DNA from 3 places in the Nonomuraea sp. JJY05 genome. Region 3 is predicted to be linked to each of the others. Evidence: riboswitches for the same ligand, from Rfam matches in the RefSeq annotation. Region 3 holds a riboswitch; each other region holds the start of a gene.
What was found. A riboswitch is a leader RNA that binds a small molecule or an ion and turns the genes downstream of it on or off. The one in region 3 is predicted to bind cyclic di-AMP.
Positions count from the first base shown of each region.

Region 1 (6,831 bases), on a different contig from region 3:
GCTGCACGCCCACGGGCCCGGGCTGGCCGTAGGCCTGACCGTAGCCGGGCTGGCCGTACTGCTGCGCCTGCCCGTAACCCTGCTGGCCGTACTGCTGCTGCCCGTACTGCTGGTCGCCGTAGCCCTGCTGGGCGTATCCGGGCTGGGACTGCTGCCCGTAGCCCTGCTGGCCGTAGTCGGGCTGCGACTGCTGCTGCTGCCCGTAGCCCTGCTGGCCGTAGTCCGGCTGGGACTGCGGCTGCTGGCCGTACTGCTGCTGGCCGTAGTCCGGCTGGGACTGCGGCTGCTGGCCGTACTGCTGCTGGCCGTAGTCCGGCTGGGACTGCGGCTGCTGCCCGTACTGCTGGCCGTAGCCCTGCTGTCCCGACTGCGGCTGCTGGCCGTAGCCCGGCTGGGACTGGGCCTGCTGGCCGTAACCGGGCTGGGACTGCTGCTGGCCGTACTGCTGCCCGTAGTCGGGCTGGGACTGGGCCTGCTGGCCGTAGCCCTGCTGTCCCGACTGGGGCTGCTGCCCGTAGCCCTGCTGCTGCCCGTACTGCTGACCGTAGTCAGGCTGGGACTGCTGCTGCTGGCCGTATTGGGGTTGCTGGCCGTAGCCCTGCTGGGCCTGCTGGCCGTAGCCGGGCTGGGACTGCTGCTGCTGCCCGTACTGGGGTTGCTGACCGTACTGCTGCTGCCCGTACTGGGGTTGCTGACCGTATTGCTGCTGCTGACCGTACTGGGGCTGCTGGCCGTAGCCCTGCTGCCCGTAGGCGTCGTCCGCCCGGTAGCCGATCACAGTCGCGTCCGGGTCGGGCTCGCCGGGGTGGCGGCCCTGGTTCTGCTGCCCGTAATAGGGAGGCGCAGAGTTGTCGCCGGATTCGTCCTGTGGATACGGCGGCTGTCCGGTGCTCACCGTGTCACCTCGCTTCGAGTGCGCATGTGGCACGTGTCAGGACACATGCCTGTGCTGCCCAACGTATCGACATAGGTATCAACAATCACCTTTCCATCTGGTCAAGGTCCACGTCACCCGATGTCAGGTGGAGCAGCATGCGGGTGTTTCCCAGCGTGTTCGGCTTGACGTGTTCAAGATCCAAAAACTCCGCCACACCCTCGTCGTACGAGGCCAGCAGTTCGGCGTAGACCTCGGGTGAGACCGGCGTGCCCTGAATCGGGCGGAACCCGAGCCGCGCGAAGAAGTCGACCTCAAAAGTAAGACAGAATACACGTCGCAGACCCAAATCCTTGGCCTGCTGGATGAGCGCGGAGACGATCCGGTGGCCGACGCCCATCCCCCGGCACTCGGGATCCACCGCCACCGTGCGGACCTCCGCGAGGTCCTCCCAGAGCACGTGAAGCGCGCCGCAGCCGACGACCTGCCCGCCTCGCTCGGCCACCCAGAACTCCTGTACGTCCTCGTACAGCGTCACCGTGGCCTTCTCCAGGAGTCGAGGCCCCGCCCCCGCGTAGGTGTCGACCAGGCGCCTGACCGTGCGTACGTCGGGCGTGCGGGCACGCCGGACCACCACCGCGGTCTCGGGCACTGTCAGCTCGGCCACCTGCTCCATGGTTCTCCAGGGTACAGATCTCATTACGGCTCAGCCCTAACTCCCATGTCTCGGCCCATCTTGTTACATCTCGTGGTCAGCTCGGCACGGGACGGGCGCGGCCAGCTCGCGCCCGCCGAAAGCGCGGACGAATGGGGCATAGGGCCTCTTCTGCACGGGTGCCCACGAGATCACCTTGTGACCCTTCGGTTGTGAAACCTCTACAGACTTGGCAGTTCTGGTTGAGCACGAACCCGGAGTGCATTAGTGTCCAGCGACAATGTTCCCCGCGTGTCGCGCGGGAGACACGCCCAATTCTCGCAAGGGAAGCCGGGGAACCGCCGGTGGCGACTGCGACGCCACCACCGGGGTGAATCCGAGTCTCTCGGTAGGGCTGCTCCGGCCCGAACCCGTCAGCTAACCCGGTAGGCGTCGACGAGAGGAGCTGGTTGGTGAAGCCCACGCTCAGCGGTGGGGGGAAGTCGGCGGGCAAGCACGCCCGCCCTCCGGAACGGGCTCGGCGACCGCGCCGCATCGGTGTGGTGAGTCTCACAGTCGCCGCGCTGCTGTTCGCCATCCCCGTCGGTCCGGCGTCCGCGGATCCCGAGCCCTCGCTGAAAGAGCTCGCCAACCAGGCCACGAAGCTGCACACCGACATCGAGACGCTGACCGAGCAGTACAACGGCCAGCGGGAGAAGCTCAAGACCGCCAAGAAGGCCGCTGAGGCGGCGCAGAAGACATTGACGAGCAGCGAGTCGGATCTGGCCACCAAGCGCGCGAGGGCCGTCGCGCTGGCCCAGAACGCCTACATCACCGGTGGCCTGAAGACCCTCGCCTTCGCCACCTCGGACGACCCCGAGGGCTTCCTCAACCGCGCCGCGACCTCGTACGCGCTGCAGACCGAGCAGGGCGAGGAGATCAACCAGCTCACCAAGGCGATGGACACGGCCACCCGCGCCAAGGAGAGCGCCACGGCCCGCATCGACGAGGTCCAGAAGCTCGTCACCGAGCTCGACGGCAAGCGCGACAGGATCACGAAGCTGGTCGCGAAGGTCGAGAGCAGCCTGTTCAGGCGGGCCCTGGGCGAGGCCGGGCGCCCCGGCACGCGGGCCGTGCGGGTCAACCTGCCGATCCCGGGCTCGGGGAAGGCCGCGGAGGCCGCGCGGTGGGCGCTCACGCAGCAGCTCAAGCCGTACGTCTGGGGCGCCGAGGGTCCCAGCTCCTACGACTGCTCCGGGCTCGTCATGGCGGCGTTCCAGCGGGTGGGCATCTCGCTGCCGCACTACACCGGCGACCAGTGGACGGCCGGCCGGCACATCTCGCGCGAGGAACTCCGGCCGGGCGACCTGGTGTTCTTCTACAGCGACCTGCACCACGTGGGCATCTACATCGGCGGGGGCATGATGGTGCACGCCCCGCAGACGGGTGACGTCGTACGGATCGCGTCGATCGCGAGGCGGCCGTTCGCCGGCGCGGTGCGCATCGCCGACTGAGCGCGGCACCCCGGCGGTCCGCCGCGGCTAGATCAGCTGGCGGCGGGCTGCCCAGGCCACGGCCTCGATCGCTGTGGCCACGCCTATGCGATCGCAGATGCCCCGCAATCTTCGGCGAACCGTGCGCCCGCTGATATCCAGCCGCCGCCCTACCCGATCGACCGTGACTCCCTTGGCCAACTCCGCCAGCAACGCCAAATCAGCATGGCTGAGCTCAACGCCTTCAGTGAGCACATCCATCGGGAGCCCTCCCCCCAACAGCAGAACTTGGACCTCACAGACGGGCCAAAGCCGCTCCTCGCAGACGGTAAACGCATCCTGGAAAGGTCGTCAAGCATGACAATGGCCGCACTTGACGAGCGCTATTGACATGATCCGTTATATATGACGTACTCGCGATATGTCAGAACGTAGAGTGATCACATTGGGGCTTCCGGAATGACCCTGACCTGCGTTCCAGTTTTCGATCAGCGTGGTATGGATATTCCCCATGATCGATACATCTATGGCGTGATCTTTCCACCATGGGATCAGCCACCAATCGCTCGCTTTGTACGGCGTGACCATGCGATCCGACAACCCAGGTCAGATGGTTGATTAAGGCGACGTGATCAATCCACTGGGGGAATCTCCACCCTGGGATCCGACCGTGTGGAGGGCCCCGAGTGTGCCGGGCGACCTCGATTCCGGGTGCGCGTGAGCGGCGCGGGGCGCGGTGGTCACAGGGGTGGCCGGAGCACTGCGGGCAGGCGCTGACCCGGGCCCCGGCGACCTTGACGCGATGCTTACAAGCGGCTTCGGATCGAGAACCGGGCGGCCCGGAAGCCGGATTCGCGACGGCGATGATCGCTCAGGCGTTGGCGGCGTCGTAGCGGCCCCTGGCGGCCTCGACGTCCTCCATGTGGGTCTCGGCCCAGCTCTTGATCGCGGCCACCAACGGCATCAGGCTCTCGCCCAGCGGCGTGAGCGCGTAGTCCACGCGTACCGGCACCGAAGGGGTGAGCGTGCGCGAGACCAGGCCGTCGCGCTCAAGGCCCCGCAGGGTCTGCGTGAGCATCTTCTGGCTGACGCCCGCGAGGCGCCTGGACAGGTCGCTGTAGCGGCGCGGACCCTCCGAGAGCGCCGTGAGCAGGAGGGTGACCCATTTGTCGCTGAGGGTGTCGAGCAGCTTCCTGGAGGGGCACTCGGCGAAGTAGGCGTCGAAGACCTGCCGGGCCTCGTCGCGCTGCTCCGCCGCCGTCTTCGTGGCCACTCGCACACCCCTTCCCCGGCTCCCACTTACCAGGAGAGAGTAGAGCGCCCGGGGCGGGCGCTCCAAGACGCGGCTCAGTGGGTGGGCTTGACCAGCGGGAACAGGATGGTCTCGCGGATGTTCTTGCCGGTGAAGGCCATGATCATCCGGTCGATCCCCGCGCCCATGCCCCCCGTGGGCGGCATCGCGTACTCGAGGGCCTGCAGGAAGTCCTCGTCCAGCTGCATCGCCTCGAGGTCGCCCCCGGCGGCCAGCAGGGACTGCTCCACCAGGCGGCGGCGCTGCTCGATCGGGTCGATCAGCTCCGAGTAGGCGGTGCCCAGCTCCGTGCCGAAGCCGATCAGGTCCCACTTCTCGGTCAGCAGCGGGTTGTCCCGGTGCTGGCGGGTCAGCGGCGAGGTCTCCAGCGGGTAGTCCATGACGAACGTGGGCTGGACCAGCGTGTGCTCCACCAGGGCCTCGAAGAGCTCCTGCACGAGCTTGCCCTGACCCCACTTCGGGTCCCAGTGGATCTCGCGCCGGTCGGCGATCTTGCGCAGCTCCTCCAGGCCGGTCGAGGTGGTGATCTCCTCGCCCACGGCCTCCGACACCGCGCCGTACAGGGTGATGCGCGGCCACCGGGCGATCCCGAGGTCGACCTCCACCCCGTCGTGGACGACCACCGTGGTGTCCAGGGCGGCCACGACGGCCTTCTGGTACATCCGCTGGGTCAGGTCGGCCATGTCGTTGTAGTCGAGGTAGGTGCCGTACGCCTCGAGCATCGTGAACTCGGGGTTGTGCGTGGAGTCGGCGCCTTCGTTGCGGAAGTTCCGGTTGATCTCGAAGACCTTCTCGATGCCCCCGACCACGAGCCGCTTGAGGTAGAGCTCGATCGCGATGCGAAGGTAGAGCTCCATGTCGTAGGCGTTGATGTGGGTCTTGAAGGGCCGGGCCGCCGCGCCGCCGTGGATGGGCTGCAGCATGGGCGTCTCGACCTCGAGGTAGCCCTCCTCGTGCCAGAAGTCGCGCACCGCGCGAACCGTGGCGCTGCGCAGGCGGGCCATCTTCCGCGACTCGTCGTTGACGATGAGGTCGACGTAGCGCTGGCGGACGCGCGCCTCCGGGTCGGTGAGCCCGACGTGCTTCTCCGGCAGCGGGCGCAGGCACTTGGCGGTGATCTGCCAGCTGTCGGCGAGGATGGACAGCTCGCCGCGCCGCGAGGTGATGACCTCGCCGGTCACGCCCACGTGGTCGCCCAGGTCGACGTCGCGCTTCCACGCGGCCAGCGAGTCCTCGCCCACCTTGTCGAGCGAGATCATGACCTGCAGGTCGGCGCCGCCGTCGCGGAGCGTGGCGAAGCAGAGCTTGCCGCCCACGCGGTTGAGCATGACGCGCCCCGCGACCGCGACCGTGTCACCGGTGGCGGTGTCGGGCTCCAGGCCCTGGTATTTCTCCCGGACCTCGGCGTTGGTGGCCGTACGGGGGAAATTCACCGGGTAAGGGTCGACGCCCTCGCTGCGAAGGCGGTCGAGCTTCTCCCTCCGGATGCGCATCTGCTCGGGAAGTTCGTCGCTCACAACAACAAAGGGTAGGGGATATGGCGACCTGCAAGGGTTCGTCGGCACGCTGCAGGACCGCTGCAAGAGCCCTCTTCTATCAATGTCTCACGAGCTCAGGGGGGAACCGGCAGGGAGCCGGTCCAAGGGGAGCTCAAGGAGAGAAGATGTTGAAGAAGATCGCGACAGGCTTCCTCGCCGTCGCCGCCACCAGCGCCGTGGCCCTGTCGTTGCCTTCCGTCGCCAGCGCCAGCACGGTCGGCGCCGCCGGCTACGACAACGACTACTCCGACTACTGGAGCCCCGTCTACTCCAAGAACGGCCTGGCGAAGTCGCAGGGCTGGATCGGCGTCAGCTGGGACGAGGACGGCGAGTCGAACGAGGTCACCGTCAGAGGCCGGCTCTACGACCTGGACAACCGTGACGAGGACGAGGGCGGCAAGTGCGCATTCGTGAAGTTCGAGGCCAGCGACTTCGACCACGACTGGTCACCGGTCTACTCCAAGAAGTACTGCGGCTTCCCCGGCTACAAGAAGTTCAGCTTCTCGGAGAACGACGTCTTCAGCGTGCGGGTGAAGGTCTGCCAGATCGGCCAGCACAGCAACTACCCCACGAAGTGCGGCCGCTGGGAGTACCTCTACACCGCCGAGAGCGAGTGACGAGTCGTCCCCGGACGCGCGAGCGGCCTCCCACCCCGGCGGGAGGCCGCTTTTCCGTGTCGGGGATCAGGTGGTGTTCCTGTTGTAGATCAGGCGCAGGCCCATGAGCGTCAGCCACGGCTCGTGCACGTCGATGGAGCGCGACTCGCCCACCACCAGCGCGGCGTGCCCGCCCGTGGCCACCACCGTCACCTCGTCGGGGTCGTCGGCCAGCTCGGCCGCCATCCGCTCCACGATCCCGTCCACCTGGCCCGCGAAGCCGTAGATGATGCCGGCCTGCAGGGCCTCCACCGTGTTCTTGGCGATCACCGAGCGCGGCCTGACCAGCTCCACCTTGTGCAGCTGCGCCCCGGCGGCGGCCAG
Region 1 covers NZ_JBIEIS010000008.1:4,612-11,442, forward strand. Annotated here, with positions in the region: gene ACFKCF_RS13320 (RDD family protein) at 1-895, opposite strand, end outside; gene ACFKCF_RS13325 (amino-acid N-acetyltransferase) at 981-1,550, opposite strand; cyclic di-AMP (ydaO/yuaA leader) riboswitch at 1,828-1,976, shown strand; gene ACFKCF_RS13330 (C40 family peptidase) at 2,072-3,022, shown strand; gene ACFKCF_RS13335 (LuxR C-terminal-related transcriptional regulator) at 3,050-3,262, opposite strand; gene ACFKCF_RS13340 (winged helix-turn-helix transcriptional regulator) at 3,873-4,274, opposite strand; gene lysX (bifunctional lysylphosphatidylglycerol synthetase/lysine--tRNA ligase LysX) at 4,349-5,830, opposite strand; gene ACFKCF_RS13350 (hypothetical protein) at 5,977-6,468, shown strand; gene ACFKCF_RS13355 (type III pantothenate kinase) at 6,535-6,831, opposite strand, start outside.
Region 1: it holds a riboswitch for cyclic di-AMP, as region 3 does, so the genes downstream of both, ACFKCF_RS13330 (C40 family peptidase) here and ACFKCF_RS27715 (coiled-coil domain-containing protein) in region 3, are expected to answer to the same signal.

Region 2 (6,831 bases), on a different contig from region 3:
CCGTGGGCGCCCGGCACCACCCGGCCGTCCACCACCAGGGCCGCCGCCAGGCCGGTGCCCAGGTTCAGGTAGACGCCCGTGGAGACCCCGCGCAGGGCGCCCCAGCGCAGCTCCGCGGCGGCCGCCGCGTTCACGTCGTTGTCGATGGCCACCGGAGTGGCGCCGTACGCCTCCTGGAGCAGCCTCGGTAGCTCGAGGCCCTCCCAGCCGGGGACGTTCGGGGCGAGCCGTACCGCGCCATCGCGGATCACCCCGCACGTGGAGAAGCCCACCGCGGCGGGCGCGCCGTCCAGGGCCCGGGCCGCCGCGAGCGCCCGCGCGAGCGTGTCAGGCCCGGTGTCCAGGCGGACGTGGGCGGACAGGGCGGGGCCGTCGGCGGCGGACACCCCGATGGCCACCTTCGTCCCGCCGACGTCGATGCCCAGGACCCGGGTCACCGGGCGGCGCCCCTGCGGGCGAGCGAGTCGATGGCCACGGCCAGCGCCAGCACCGCGGCGGTCACCATGAACCGCACCGAGGAGTCCACGCTGAGCAGGTACATGCCGTTGGAGATGGCCTGGATGACCAGGACGCCGAGCAGCGCGTCGTAGGCCCGGCCGCGCCCGCCGAACAGCGAGGTGCCCCCGATGACCGCCGTGGCGATCGCCATGAGGAGGATGTCGCTGCCGCCCGAGCCCTGGTTGACGGCCGACAGGCGGCTGGCGGCGAGGATGCCCCCGGCCGCCGCCAGCGTGGAGGCCAGCATGAACGCGAGGATCCTGATCCTGGTGACGTTGATGCCGGCGCGCCTGGCGGCCTCGGCGTTGCCGCCGACGGCGTACAGGTGCCGCCCGAACGTGGTGTGCCTCAGCATGAGGTCGAGCAGCACCACCAGCGCCCCGAAGATGATCAGCAGGAGCGGCACGCCGCGGTCCGCCGACATGACCAGCGCCGCCGCGGCGAGCAGCACCGCCAGCCCGCCCGCCTTGGCCAGTGACCACCACAGCGGCGTCACCGGCAGCCCGGCCGCCAGCCGCAGCCTCCTGACCACGAGCGACGCGCCCGCCGACACGGCCACCAGGCCCGCCGCGACGGTCCACGCGAGCCAGCCCGGCAGCCAGGTGTCGCTCAGCTTCGAGATGAACCCGGTGAACGGCAAGTTGATCGTCCCGCCTTGCCGCAGCAGGTAGAGCAGCAGGCCGAGCCAGCCCATCAGCCCGGCCAGCGTCACGACGAACGACGGCATCCGCAGCTTGGTCAGCATCACGCCGTGCAGGAACCCGATCGCCGCGCCGACCGCGAGTGCCAGGAGGATGGCGAGCAGCGGGTTCCAGCCCTGCTTGACGTGGACGATCGTCATGATCGTGGCGCACAGGCCGCTGACCGAGCCCGCCGACAGGTCGATCTCGCCGAGCAGCAGCACCATGATGATGCCGAGAGCGATCGTGCCGGTGGCGGCCATCTGGAGCACGAGGTTGGTGAGGTTCTCGGGGGACAGGAAGCGGTCGTTGAGCGTGCTGAACACGATCGCGATCGCGATCAGCCCGCCGACCACCGGCCACGCGCCGACGTCCCCCTGGCGCAGCCGCTCGACGGCGACCTTCGGCGTGTACGGCCTGCGTACCAGCGTGTCGGTCATGACCCCGCTCCCGTGATCGCGGCCACGATCTCCTCCTGGGAGGCGGCGGCCGTGGTGAACTCGCCGGCGTTGCGGCCCAGCCGCAGCACCACCACGCGGTCGCTCACCGCGCGCACGTCGGCGAGGTTGTGCGAGATGACCAGCACCGCGAGCCCGCGCTCGCGCAGCCGCCCGATCAGCGCCAGCACCTGCGCCGTCTGCTCGACCCCCAGGGCCGCCGTGGGCTCGTCGAGGATGACCAGCCGCGGCTCGCCGATGAGCGCCCTGGCGATCGCCACCGACTGCCGCTGGCCGCCCGACAGCATGGCGACCGGCACCCTGATGTCCCTGATGCGCACGTCGAGCTGGCCGAGGAGGTCGCGCGTCGCGCGTTCCATGGCGATGTGGCGCAGCAGCGAGCCGCGGCGGCGCTCGGCGCCCAGGAAGAGGTTGGCCACGACGTCGAGGTTCTCGCAGAGCGCGAGGTCCTGGTAGACGGTCGAGACGCCGAGGGCCTGCGCGTCGTGCGGGTTGGCGATCCTGACCGGCGAGCCGTCCACGGTGATCGTGCCGGCGTCCGGCGTCACGACCCCCGAGATGGCCTTGACCAGCGTGGACTTGCCCGCGCCGTTGTCGCCCATGAGGGCCACGACCTCGCCGGGGCGCAGGTCCAGGCGGGCCCCGTCGAGCGCCTGGACCGCCCCGTACCGTTTGGAGATGCCTGTCGCCGAGAGCATCTACTTGATGCCCTGCTTCTCGCAGGCGGCCTTGACCTCGCCCGTGCAGAGCTGGGCGGCGGTGTAGAAGCCGTCCTTCACGATCGTGTCCTTGACCTTGTCGGCCGTGACGGGGATGGGGTCGAGGAGGAACGCGGGGATGTCGGCCGCGCCGTTGTTGACCTTGGCGGGGGCGGCGGGCTGCTCGCCCTTGGCGAGGGCGACGGCGAGCTCGGCGGACTTCTCCGCCTCCGCCCTGATGTCTAGATATATGGTCATGTACTGCTCGCCGGTGAGGATGCGCTGGACGGCGGCCAGCTCGGCGTCCTGGCCGGTGATCGGCGGGAGCTGCTGGTAGCCCGCGCGCTTCATGGCCGCGATCGCGCCGCCCGCCATGCCGTCGTTCGCGGACAGCACGCCGGTGATGGTGTCCTTGCCCAGGGCGGTGATGGCCTGCTCCATCTCCTGCTGCGCCTTGTCGGGGCTCCAGTCCGGCGTGTCGAACTCCCTGCCGACCTTCACCTTCCCGTCCAGCACGCTCTTGGCGCCCTTCTTGTAGTCGGCCGAGCTGGGGTCGGTGGGGGAGCCGTGGATCATCACGATCTGGCCCTTCGCCGCCGTGCCCCTCGCGGTCATGGCGTCGAGCAGGGCCTGACCCTGCATCTCGCCCACCCGCACGTTGTTGAACGAGACGTAGTACGCGTAGTCGATGCCCGAGATCAGCCGGTCGTAGGCGATGACCGGGACCTTCTTCTGCTTGGCCTGGTTCACCAGGGGGGCCACGGCGTTGGCGTCCACGGCGTCGAGCACGAGCACGTCGGCCTGCTGGGTGAGCGCGGCCTCGACCTGTTGCTGCTGCTTGGGGGCGTCCTGCTCGGCGTTGCTGTAGAGGATCTTGCAGTCGGGGCAGAGCGACTTGACCTTCGCCTCGAACAGCGGGCGGTCGAACGCCTCGTACCGGGTGGTCTTGGACTCGGGCAGGAACAGCGCGATCGTCTTACCGCCCTGGCCCTGCGTGGTCGTGGTGGTGGCGCCGGTGCCGTCTCCGTTGCCGTTTCCGGCGTTTCCGCAGGCGGCGGCCAGGAGGACCGCCGCGACAGGGATTGATCGCCATGCTCGGTGCATCGCACTTCGTCCTTCCGGATGTGCCGCCCCTGTGTTTGGTAAGAAAGGTAATTTACTATCAGGCGAGTTGGCTAGGCTCTGTTGCCTCAAAGGAGGGTGAGATGCGGGGGGACCTGGGTAATCCGCGGCTGCTGCGCGTGCTGAACGAGCGCCGCCTGCTCGACAATCTTCAGGAGCACGGTCCCACCTCGCGCGCCGACCTCGCCAAGATCACCGGCCTGTCCAAGCCCACGGTGTCCGCGGCGCTGGCCGGGCTGGAGGAGGACGGGCTCGTCCACGTCGTCGGCGAGGTGTCCGGCCGCCCGGGGCCGGTCACGTCCCTGTACGACCTCAACGCCGCCGCCACCCACGTCGCCGGCGTCGACATCGGGCGCGACTGGATCAGGGTCGGCATCGCCGACCTGCGCGGCGCCTTCGCCGGCCGCAGAGACGGGCGCAACACCGCCCAGACCTCCGCCGAGCTGGCCGTCCTGGTCGGGCAGCTGTGCCGGGCCGCCGCCCGCGAGGCCGACGTCGACTGGCCCGCCCTCGCCTGCGCCGTCGTCGGATCGCCCGGCGTGTACGACCCGGCGCTCGGACGCCTGGAGTTCGCCCCCAACCTGCCCGGCTCCGACCTGGCCGAGCGCCTGCGCGCCGCGCTGGAGGTCGACCTCGTCATCGAGAACGACATCAACCTGGCCGCCGTCGGGGAGCACGTGCATGGGGCGGGACGGGGCAAGTCCAACTTCGCGCTGGTGTCCATCGGGACCGGCGTCGGGATGGGCATCGTGATCAACGGCGAGCTGTACGTGGGCGCCCGGGGAGCGGCGGGGGAGGTCTCGTACGTGCCCACGGCCGAAGACCCCCCGCCGCCGGCCGGCGACGCCCTGGCCCACGGAGCCACGGAGGCGGTGACCGCCGCCCCCGGGGTGGTCCGCGCGGCCCGCGCCGCCGGACTGAGCCTGGAGACGGCCAAGAAGATCTTCGCCGCGGCGGCCTCCGGCGACGGCGTCGCGCGCTCGGTGGTGGAGGCCGAGGGGCGCCGCATCGGCGGCCTGCTGGTGGCGGTGGCGGCCGTGCTCGATCCGGAGGTGATCGTGCTCAGCGGTGGCGTGGGCCGCAACCTGGACCTGCTGGGCGAGGCCATCGAGGGTCGCATCGCCGAGCTCGGCCCGCTGCGGCCGTCTGTGGTGGCCAGCACGCTGGGGGACAGCGGTGTCCTGCTGGGCGCGGTGGCCCGCGCCAGGACCCGCGCGTGGGACCTCATCTTCGACGCCCGCCTCCCCTGACCGCACGCGGGGAGGCGGGCGCGGAAGCCTCGTACAGGTGACCGCACGCGGGTCGGCGCCCGCGCAAGCCTCCTACAGGTGACCGCACGCGGGGAGGCGGGCGCGCAAGCCTCCTACAGGGTGGCCGTGAGAGTGGTGGGCGTTTCGTCGCGCTCCTTCTTGAGCTTGAACCAGAGCCGCACGCCCTTGGGGTCGGGGCGGACGCCACCCACGAAGGAGTCTCTGCGCCAGGAGGTCAGGCGCTCTTCCTTGACCACGTCGCCCGTGTGCGGGGAGTGGACCATGTAGCCGGGCCGGGAGATCATCCCGACATGCCCGAGGCCGTGGAAGAAGACCAGATCACCGGGTTTGAGGTCCTCCCAGGCGATCTTTCTGCCGAACGCGCCGTACTGTTCGGCCGCGGTGCGGGGGAGTTCGATTCCGGCGTGCTCGTACGCCCTGAGCATGAGTCCGGAGCAGTCGTATCCGCTCGGGCTGGCGCCGCCCCACACGTACGGTGTGCCGCGTTTGCTCATGGCGAACTTGAGGGCGATCTTCCAGGCGGGCTTCGGAACCTGTTTCTCCTGGATTTCCTTGATCTGGGTGCCGGTCAGAGTGGTGGGGTCCTCGACCTTGGTCGAGGCGTGGGCTGGGGAGGCCAGGATGAGCCCGGCGGCGCCCGCCGCCAGGACAATGGCGATTCGAGACAGGGGTCTGTCCTTCCATACGGCCGGCCGGGTTAGCTGACGGGCTCGGGCCTGGAAGTAGCCCTACGGCATGGGGATGCCGACTCGCCCCAGGGGGAAGTGGGTCCCCGACTCCACGCAACGGCTGCGCGGATTAGGCTGGTCGGTGACTTTAACGAAACGGTCAAAGAACCGCAATACCGGACAAACGGGGCGTCCGAAAAATGAGATGAAGTGTTCGTCAGTCGAGACGACGCGGTAAGGTACGGCCCATGGAGTCGCGTAACATCCGTCTGGCCGTCATCCCCGGCGATGGGATCGGCACCGAGGTCGTGGCCGAGGGGCTCAAGGTCCTGGAGGCAGTCGGCACGAAGATCGAGCCCACTCACTACGACCTGGGAGCCGCACGCTATCACCGTACCGGTGAGACGCTGCCCGACGCCGTGCTCGAAGAGCTGCGCGGCTACGACGCGATCCTGCTCGGCGCCGTGGGCGACCCCAGCGTGCCGCCGGGCATCCTCGAGCGCGATCTGCTGCTCCGGCTCCGCTTCGAGTTCGACCACTACGTCAACCTGCGCCCGGTCAAGCTGTTCCCCGGCGTGGCGACCCCGCTGGCCGACACGCCCGCCGAGAACATCGACATGATCGTCGTCCGCGAGGGCACCGAGGGTCTCTACGCGGGCACCGGTGGCGCCATGCGGCGCGGCACCCCGCACGAGATCGCCACCCAGGAGTCGCTCAACACCGCCTACGGTGTCGAGCGCGTGGTGCGCTACGCGTTCGAGAAGGCCGTCACGCGGCCGCGCAAGAAGCTGACGCTCGTCCACAAGACCAACGTCCTCACCTTCGCCGGTGACCTGTGGCAGCGCACGGTCAACCGCCTGGCGCAGGAATACCCCGAGGTCACGACCGACTACTGCCACATCGACGCGGCCTCGATGTTCTTCGTGACCCAGCCGGAGCGGTTCGACGTGGTCGTCACCGACAACCTGTTCGGCGACATCATCACCGACCTCGGCGCCGCCATCGCCGGCGGCATCGGCCTGGCCGCCAGCGGCAACATCAACCCCGAGCGGTCCGCGCCGAGCATGTTCGAGCCGGTGCACGGCAGCGCCCCCGACATCGCCGGCCAGGGCAAGGCCGACCCCACCGCGACCATCCTGTCCGTCGCCATGCTCCTCGACCACCTCGGCCTGCACGCCGAGGCGGCCAAGGTCGAGCAGGCGGTCGCCGACGACATCCTCGAGCGGCTGGCCGGCTGGGCGGGTCGCACCACTCACGAGATCGGTGACGACATCACCGCGCGAGTATCCGGCTAGGACCGCCTAGCCTCCAACGCGCCTGGTGGTCCGAAGAGGGCCGCCAGGCGCTTTTTTGCGTCCAAAAGGGCTGATCGCCCCATTGGCCGCTTGCCATCCCATATAGCGAGACAATAGGAAGTACGGGGCTGTCTTCCGGGC
Region 2 covers NZ_JBIEIS010000016.1:77,127-83,957, reverse strand. Annotated here, with positions in the region: gene ACFKCF_RS25875 (ROK family protein) at 1-437, opposite strand, end outside; gene ACFKCF_RS25870 (sugar ABC transporter permease) at 434-1,618, opposite strand; gene ACFKCF_RS25865 (ATP-binding cassette domain-containing protein) at 1,615-2,334, opposite strand; gene ACFKCF_RS25860 (sugar ABC transporter substrate-binding protein) at 2,335-3,438, opposite strand; gene ACFKCF_RS25855 (ROK family transcriptional regulator) at 3,540-4,706, shown strand; gene ACFKCF_RS25850 (C40 family peptidase) at 4,820-5,221, opposite strand; cyclic di-AMP (ydaO/yuaA leader) riboswitch at 5,399-5,542, opposite strand; gene ACFKCF_RS25845 (3-isopropylmalate dehydrogenase) at 5,644-6,690, shown strand.
Region 2: it holds a riboswitch for cyclic di-AMP, as region 3 does, so the genes downstream of both, ACFKCF_RS25850 (C40 family peptidase) here and ACFKCF_RS27715 (coiled-coil domain-containing protein) in region 3, are expected to answer to the same signal.

Region 3 (6,831 bases):
GGCAGGACCGATCCGGACGCCTTCTACGAGGACCGGCTCGACGTCAAGGCGCTGCGCAGGGAAGTGCTGGAGCCCCTGGACGAGGGCGGCTCCGGGCGGGTGCTGCCGCGGCTCTGGGACAGCCGCGTCGACCGGGCGTACCGGGCGTCGTACGAGGAGCTGGCCCCGGGCGGCGTGCTGATCGTGGACGGGACGCTGCTCCTGGGACGGGGGCTGGCGTTCGAGGTGAGCGTGCACGTGTGGCTGTCGGCGGGGGCGCTGGAGCGCGGGACCCCCGAGGACGAGCGGTGGCGGCTGCCCGCGTACGAGCGGTACGAGCGGGAGGCACGCCCCCAGCAGACGGCCGACGTCGTGGTCAGGGCCGATCATCCCCGCAGACTCGCCGTCGTGACCCGCGACGCTTGATGCTGGAACGCGGAGCGTGAGCGGCGCAGACTGGGGCGATGATCCCCAGCCACTGGTACAACATCGTTCCCGACCTGCCCGCCCCGCCACCGCCGCCGCTGCACCCGGCGACGCGCGAGCCCGTGGGGCCCGACGACCTGGCTCCGCTCTTCCCGATGGAGCTGATCGGCCAGGAGGTGAGCGGTGAGCGGTTCGTCCCGATCCCGCAAGAGGTGCTCGACGTCTACCGGCTCTGGCGGCCGACGCCGCTGATCCGGGCGCGCCGGCTCGAGAAGGCCCTCGGCACGCCGGCCAGGATCTACTACAAGTACGAGGGGGTCTCGCCCGCCGGGTCGCACAAGGCGAACACGGCCGTGCCCCAGGCGTACTACAACGCCCGCGAAGGGGTGCGCCTGCTCACCACCGAGACCGGCGCCGGGCAGTGGGGGTCGGCCCTGGCGTTCGCCTGCTCCCAGTTCGACATCGAGTGCCGGATCTGGATGGTGCGCGCCTCGTACGACCAGAAGCCGTACCGCCGCTCTCTCATGCAGGTGTACGGCGCCACCGTCCACGCCAGCCCGTCACCCATCACCGGCTCGGGCAGCAAGGTGCTGGCGGACGACCCGGACTCGCCCGGCAGCCTGGGCATCGCGATCAGCGAGGCCGTCGAGGTGGCCGCCGCCACGCCCGACGCCCGGTACGCGCTCGGCTCGGTCCTCAACCACGTGCTCCTGCACCAGACCGTGATCGGCGAGGAGGCGCTGGAACAGCTGCCCGAGATGCCGGACCTGGTCATCGGCTGCACCGGCGGCGGCTCGAACTTCGCCGGCCTCACCTTCCCGTTCCTGCGCGAGAAGCTGGCCGGGCGCATCCAGACGGTGTTCAGGGCGGTCGAGCCGGCCGCCTGCCCGTCGTTCACGCGCGGTGTGTACGCCTACGACTTCGGCGACACCGCGGGCCTCACGCCGCTGCTCAAGATGCACACGCTGGGCCACGCGTTCGTCCCCGACCCGATCCACGCGGGCGGCCTGCGCTACCACGGCATGTCGCCGCTGCTGTCGCACATGTACGAGCTGGGCCTGTTCGAGGCGGTCACCCGTGCCCAGAGCGAGTGTTTCGAGGCCGGTGTCCGCTTCGCCAGGACCGAGGGCATCGTGCCCGCGCCCGAGCCCACGCACGCGCTCGCCGAGACGATCGCCGAGGCCCTGCGGTGCAAGGAGAGCGGCGAGGAGAAGGTGATCCTGACCGCGCTCTGCGGCCACGGCCACTTCGACCTGGGCGCGTACGACCGCTACCTGGCCGGGCACCTGGAGGACTACACGCTGCCGCAGGACCGCATCGAGCGGGCCCTGACCGAGCTGCCGGGATGAAAGCGGGGTGGCCGCCGCGAGAGGCGGCCACCCGGTCAACGCGCCGTGGGGCGCTTGCCGTGGTTCGCCTTCTTCTTCTTGCGTGCCTTGCCCTTGCGTGCGCGCCTGGCCATAAGCTCGCCTCCGGTGATCGGGTAATGCCACGAGCCTCGCCGCCCGTGCTGACCAGCGCAAGCGCAGCACGCGAACTAACATTCCCCAACAATTCCGTGTCATAATTTGGTGGAATCTGTTGGAAGGAGCGGGCGTGCTCGCACAGCAGCGGCAGCAGACGATCCTCGAACGCGTGCGCAGCAACGGCGGAGTCCGGGTCGCGGACCTCGTCCGCGAGCTCGGCGTGTCCGACATGACCATCCGCCGGGACCTCGAGGTGCTGGCCGAGCGCGGCCTGCTGGAGAAGGTGCACGGCGGCGCCACCGCCCTGGGCCCCGGCTCCACCGAGGAGCCCGGCTTCACCGCCAAGTCGGCCCGCCAGCAGCAGGAGAAGGAGGCCATCGCGCGCCGCGCGGCCGGCCTCGTCCGGCCCGGCACGGCCGTGGCGCTCTCGGCGGGCACGACCACGTGGACGCTGGCCCGCCACCTGATCGCCGTCCCCGAGCTGACGGTGATCACCAATTCGATCCCCGTCGCCGAGGTCTTCCACCGCAACCCGCGTCCCGACCGCACGGTCGTGCTGACCGGCGGCGTGCGCACGCCGTCCGACGCGCTGGTGGGCCCGGTGGCCGTGGCCGCGATCCGCCGCCTGCACGTGGACACGCTGTTCCTCGGCGTGCACGGGATGAGCGTGCGGGCCGGGTTCACCACCCCCAACCTGCTGGAGTCGGAGACCGACAGGGAGCTGGTGACGGCCGCCGGCAGGCTGGTCATCCCCGCCGACCACACGAAGTGGAACACGGTCGGCATCAGCACCATCGCCGAGCTGACCGAGGCCGACGTGGTCATCAGCGACGCGGGGCTGCCTGAGGACGCACGCATGGAGCTGGCCGAACGGGCCGGAGAACTGATCATCGCGGAGGGCTCGTGAAGCGCACCATCACCCACCTGGCCGACGGCCGTGAGCTGATCTACTTCGATCGGCGGGACGACGCCGACCGGAGCGCGATCGACCGGCGGGTGCTCGACCCCCGGCCGGTGGCCTCCGAGTTGCGCTACGACCCGCTGACCGAGGAGTGGATCGCGGTGGCGGGGCATCGGCAGACGCGCACGTTCCAGCCGACCGGCTCGGCGAACGAGTGCCCGCTGTGCCCGTCGTCGGACACGCGGTCGACGGAGGTGCCGTCGTACGACTACGACGTGGTGGTGTTCGAGAACCGATTCCCCTCCTTCTCCGGCAATTTCGGGACTTACGCGGATGCGGGGGGCTTGAGTGAGGTCCGGCCGGGGGTGGGGCGGTGCGAGGTGGTCTGCTTCACCTCTGAGCATTCGTCGTCCTTCTCCAGGCTCTCCGACGGCCAGGTGGAGCTGGTCATGGAGGCGTGGGCCGACCGGACGGCCGAGCTGTCCGGGATCGAGGGCGTGGAGCAGGTGTTCTGCTTCGAGAACCGGGGTGAGGAGATCGGCATCACGCTGGCCCACCCGCACGGCCAGATCTACGCCTACCCGTACGTCACGCCCAGGACCAAGCTCCAGCTCGCCGCCGCCAGGCGCTACTCGAAGGGCAACCTGTTCGCCGACGTGCTGGCCGCCGAGCGGGCCGCGGGAACGCGCGTGGTGGCCGCCAACGAGCTGTGGACGGCGTTCGTGCCCGCCGCCGCGCGGTGGCCGTACGAGGTGCACATCTACCCGCACCGGCAGGTGCCCGATCTGGCCGCGCTGACGGATGAGGAGCGGTCGGCGTTCGCGCCCCTCTACACCTCGGTGCTGCGGGCCTTCGACGACCTGTTCGGCGTGGTGATGCCGTACATCTCGGCCTGGCACCAGGCACCCGTGCGGCAGGACCGCGAGCTCGGCTACCTGCACCTGGAGCTGTTCAGCATCAGACGGGCGCCGGGCAAGCTCAAATACCTGGCCGGGTCGGAGTCCGCGATGGGGGCCTTCGTGAACGACGTGCTGCCGGAGGAGGCCGCTCGGATGCTTCGATCACAAGTAGATCACTATTAGATTTCTAATGGGGGTCGCGTTACTCGTGATCTACCACTAACATCCCTTTTGTGCCGGCCGTAACATCCGGCACACGCCTAATCCCGGGCGAGTCGCCCGGGAGCCGGGGACCCATCCGCACCTGGGGTGAATCCACTTCGGTGGTAGGGCACGCAGCTCCCAGCCCGAACCCGTCAGCTAACCCGGCCGGCAGAGGGAGAGGAACATCCACGTGGCGGCTGTGTCCCCCGCGACTTTCGCCATCGGCCTCGTCACGGCCGCCGCCGTCGCACTCCTGCCGGCGACCGCGGCCTCGGCGGCGCCCAAGCCGTCGGAGGCCGAGCTCCGCGCCCAGCTCAAGCAGCTCAACGGCAAGATCGACAAGCTGATCGAGAAGTACAACCTCAAGCGCGTCGAGCTGGCCAAGGCGCAGGCGGCCGCCAAGGCGGCCAAGGAGCGGCTGACGGCCGCGGAGAAGACGCTGGCCGCCGCCGAGCAGCGGGTCGGCGAGCTCGCCAGGATGCGCTACCAGAGCCACGACCCGTCGCTGCCCTCCGTCCTGATGGTGCAGAACGGCGGCGGCGCCGCCCTGCTGGAGCAGCTGACGGCCGAGCGGCAGGCCCTGGTCCAGGGGGTGGCCAAGGCCCGTGACGACAAGAAGAAGGCCTCCGACGAGGCCGCCGCGCTGGCCACCCGGATCGGCGTGGACGCCAAAGAGGTCTCCGAACAGCGCGCCGAGGCCGAGGACGTCATCGACGACATCAAGAAGAAGCTCCAGGACCTCGTGCCGTTCGGCCCCGGCCGCAAGTCCGACGGCAGCTGGGCGCCCGAGCTGCCCACCGGCTCGGACAACATCACGGCCCGTACGCGGCTGATGAAGGCGGAGCTGGAGAAGAACTTCAAGCTGCCGTACACGGTGGGCTGCTTCCGCTCCGGCTCCAGCGGCGAGCACCCGCTGGGGCGGGCCTGCGACTTCATGATGAGCACCGGCGGCACGATGCCCGCGGCCATCAACAACGCCCTGGGCGACCGCATCGCGGACTGGGCGCTCAAGAACAAGGCCAAGCTCGGCGTCAAGTACGTGATCTGGAAGCAGCGCATCAACATGGGCTCGGGCTGGCGGGCCATGTCGGACCGCGGCAGCATCACCGAGAACCACTACGACCACGTCCACATCTCGATGTACTGAAGCTGGATAAGGTCGGACATCATGACTGACACCCGGATTCCGCCGGCTCTCACCGGCGATGAGCGGACCACGCTGAACAACTGGCTCGAATGGCACCGCGGCACCCTCGCAGTCAAGTGCGAGGGCCTGTCGGACGATCAGCTGCGCCTGCGCTCCGCCTCACCCTCGGCTCTGTCCCTGCTCGGTCTGGTCCGGCACATGGCCCACGTCGAACGCTCCTGGTTCCGCCGCGTGCTGAACGGCGAGGACCTCCCCAAGCTGTGGGACAAGGACCGCGACAACGACGCCGACTTCAAGGAGGTGGACAGCGCCTCCGTCAAGGAGGCCTTCACCACGTGGGAGGAGGAGATCGAGCGCGCCCGCGCCATCTCGGCCGCCAAGCCGCTGGACGCCGTCGGCGACCGCAACGGGCGGGAGTGCACCCACCGCTGGATCCTCATCCACATGATCGAGGAGTACGCCCGTCACAACGGGCACGCGGACCTGCTGCGCGAGCGCATCGACGGGGTGACCGGAGACTAGCGGGAGCGATCAGGGCTCGGTGCGGAACAACGCCCACACGGCCTTGCCGCCGCGCGCCAGCGGGTCCCAGCCCCAGCACTGGCTGTAGGTCTCGACGATGTAGAGGCCGCGCCCGTTCTCGGAGATGAAGTCCGGCTCCTTGGGGCGCGGCACCTCGTCGCTGGGGTCGGCCACCGCCAGCAGCACGTGCGGCTGTACGCGCATCAGCAAGAGCTCGATCTCCCGCCGCCCCGCCGCGTACATCGCGTACCGCACCGCGTTCGTCACCAGCTCCGACACCACCAGCGCGGCGTCGTCGCTGAGTTCGTGCAGGCCCCAGCCCTTCAGGGTCGAGCGGGTCACGTCCCTGGCCGTCTTCACGGAGTCGGCCTGAAAGGGCAACGGGCACGAGGTCGTGTACGGCTTGCCACCCATCAGCAGGTGGTCGAAGCCCACTTCGCGGGTGATTTGCAACGCATCGGCAGTGGCCAGAGGATCCTCCACCATGCTGCCGATACCTCCCCGTTCAGCCCGAGTTAGTGCATGTTTGGCCCAATATGCACTAAGCCATCATGGGTCACGATCGCTGCACCTGCAAGACCCAAATGCACGTGCACTTGCATTGTGCAGTAGCAAGCGGCGTTTTGGGGCATAACTCTGCTAATCGGACACGAGGTTGAGACCTTGTCATACCCGGCAATGTGGTGTCACTGTGTGTGCGGACCTTGATAGGAGGCAAAGTGACGCAGAACCAGCCGGGTTCCGGACCGACGGCGCTGCGCATCCTCCTGGGCTCCCAGCTGCGCAAGCTCAGGGAAGCGAAGAACGTCACTCGTGAGGAGGCGGGCCACCTCATCCGTGGCTCCGAATCCAAGATCAGCCGCATGGAGCTGGGCCGGGTGGGGTTCAAAGAACGGGACGTGGCGGACCTGCTGACCCTCTACGGGGTCGTGGACAAGCAGGCCCGCTCCGCCGTACTCGACCTGGTCGCCACCGCCAACGAGCCTGGTTGGTGGCACCGGTTCAACGATGTCCTGCCCACGTGGTTCCAGGCGTACGTCGGCCTTGAAGAGGCCGCCGCCAGGATCAGGACCTACGAAGTCCAGTTCGTGCCAGGACTGCTGCAGACCAAGGAGTACGCAAGGGCCGTCGTGACCGCCGGATCGGCGGGAATCGGGGCCGAGGAGATCTCCAGAAGAGTGGATCTCCGGCTGGAGCGCCAGCGGATGTTCGACAGGCCGGACGGGCCAGTGTTCTGGGCCGTGATCGACGAGGCCGCCCTACGACGACCCATAGGCGGCGTCGAGG
Region 3 covers NZ_JBIEIS010000018.1:8,337-15,167, reverse strand. Annotated here, with positions in the region: gene ACFKCF_RS27740 (uridine kinase) at 1-405, shown strand, start outside; gene ACFKCF_RS27735 (TrpB-like pyridoxal phosphate-dependent enzyme) at 444-1,754, shown strand; gene ACFKCF_RS27730 (50S ribosomal protein bL37) at 1,790-1,867, opposite strand; gene ACFKCF_RS27725 (DeoR/GlpR family DNA-binding transcription regulator) at 2,002-2,778, shown strand; gene galT (galactose-1-phosphate uridylyltransferase) at 2,775-3,854, shown strand; cyclic di-AMP (ydaO/yuaA leader) riboswitch at 3,919-4,060, shown strand; gene ACFKCF_RS27715 (coiled-coil domain-containing protein) at 4,066-5,022, shown strand; gene ACFKCF_RS27710 (DinB family protein) at 5,044-5,544, shown strand; gene ACFKCF_RS27705 (ATP-binding protein) at 5,554-6,030, opposite strand; gene ACFKCF_RS27700 (helix-turn-helix transcriptional regulator) at 6,264-6,831, shown strand, end outside.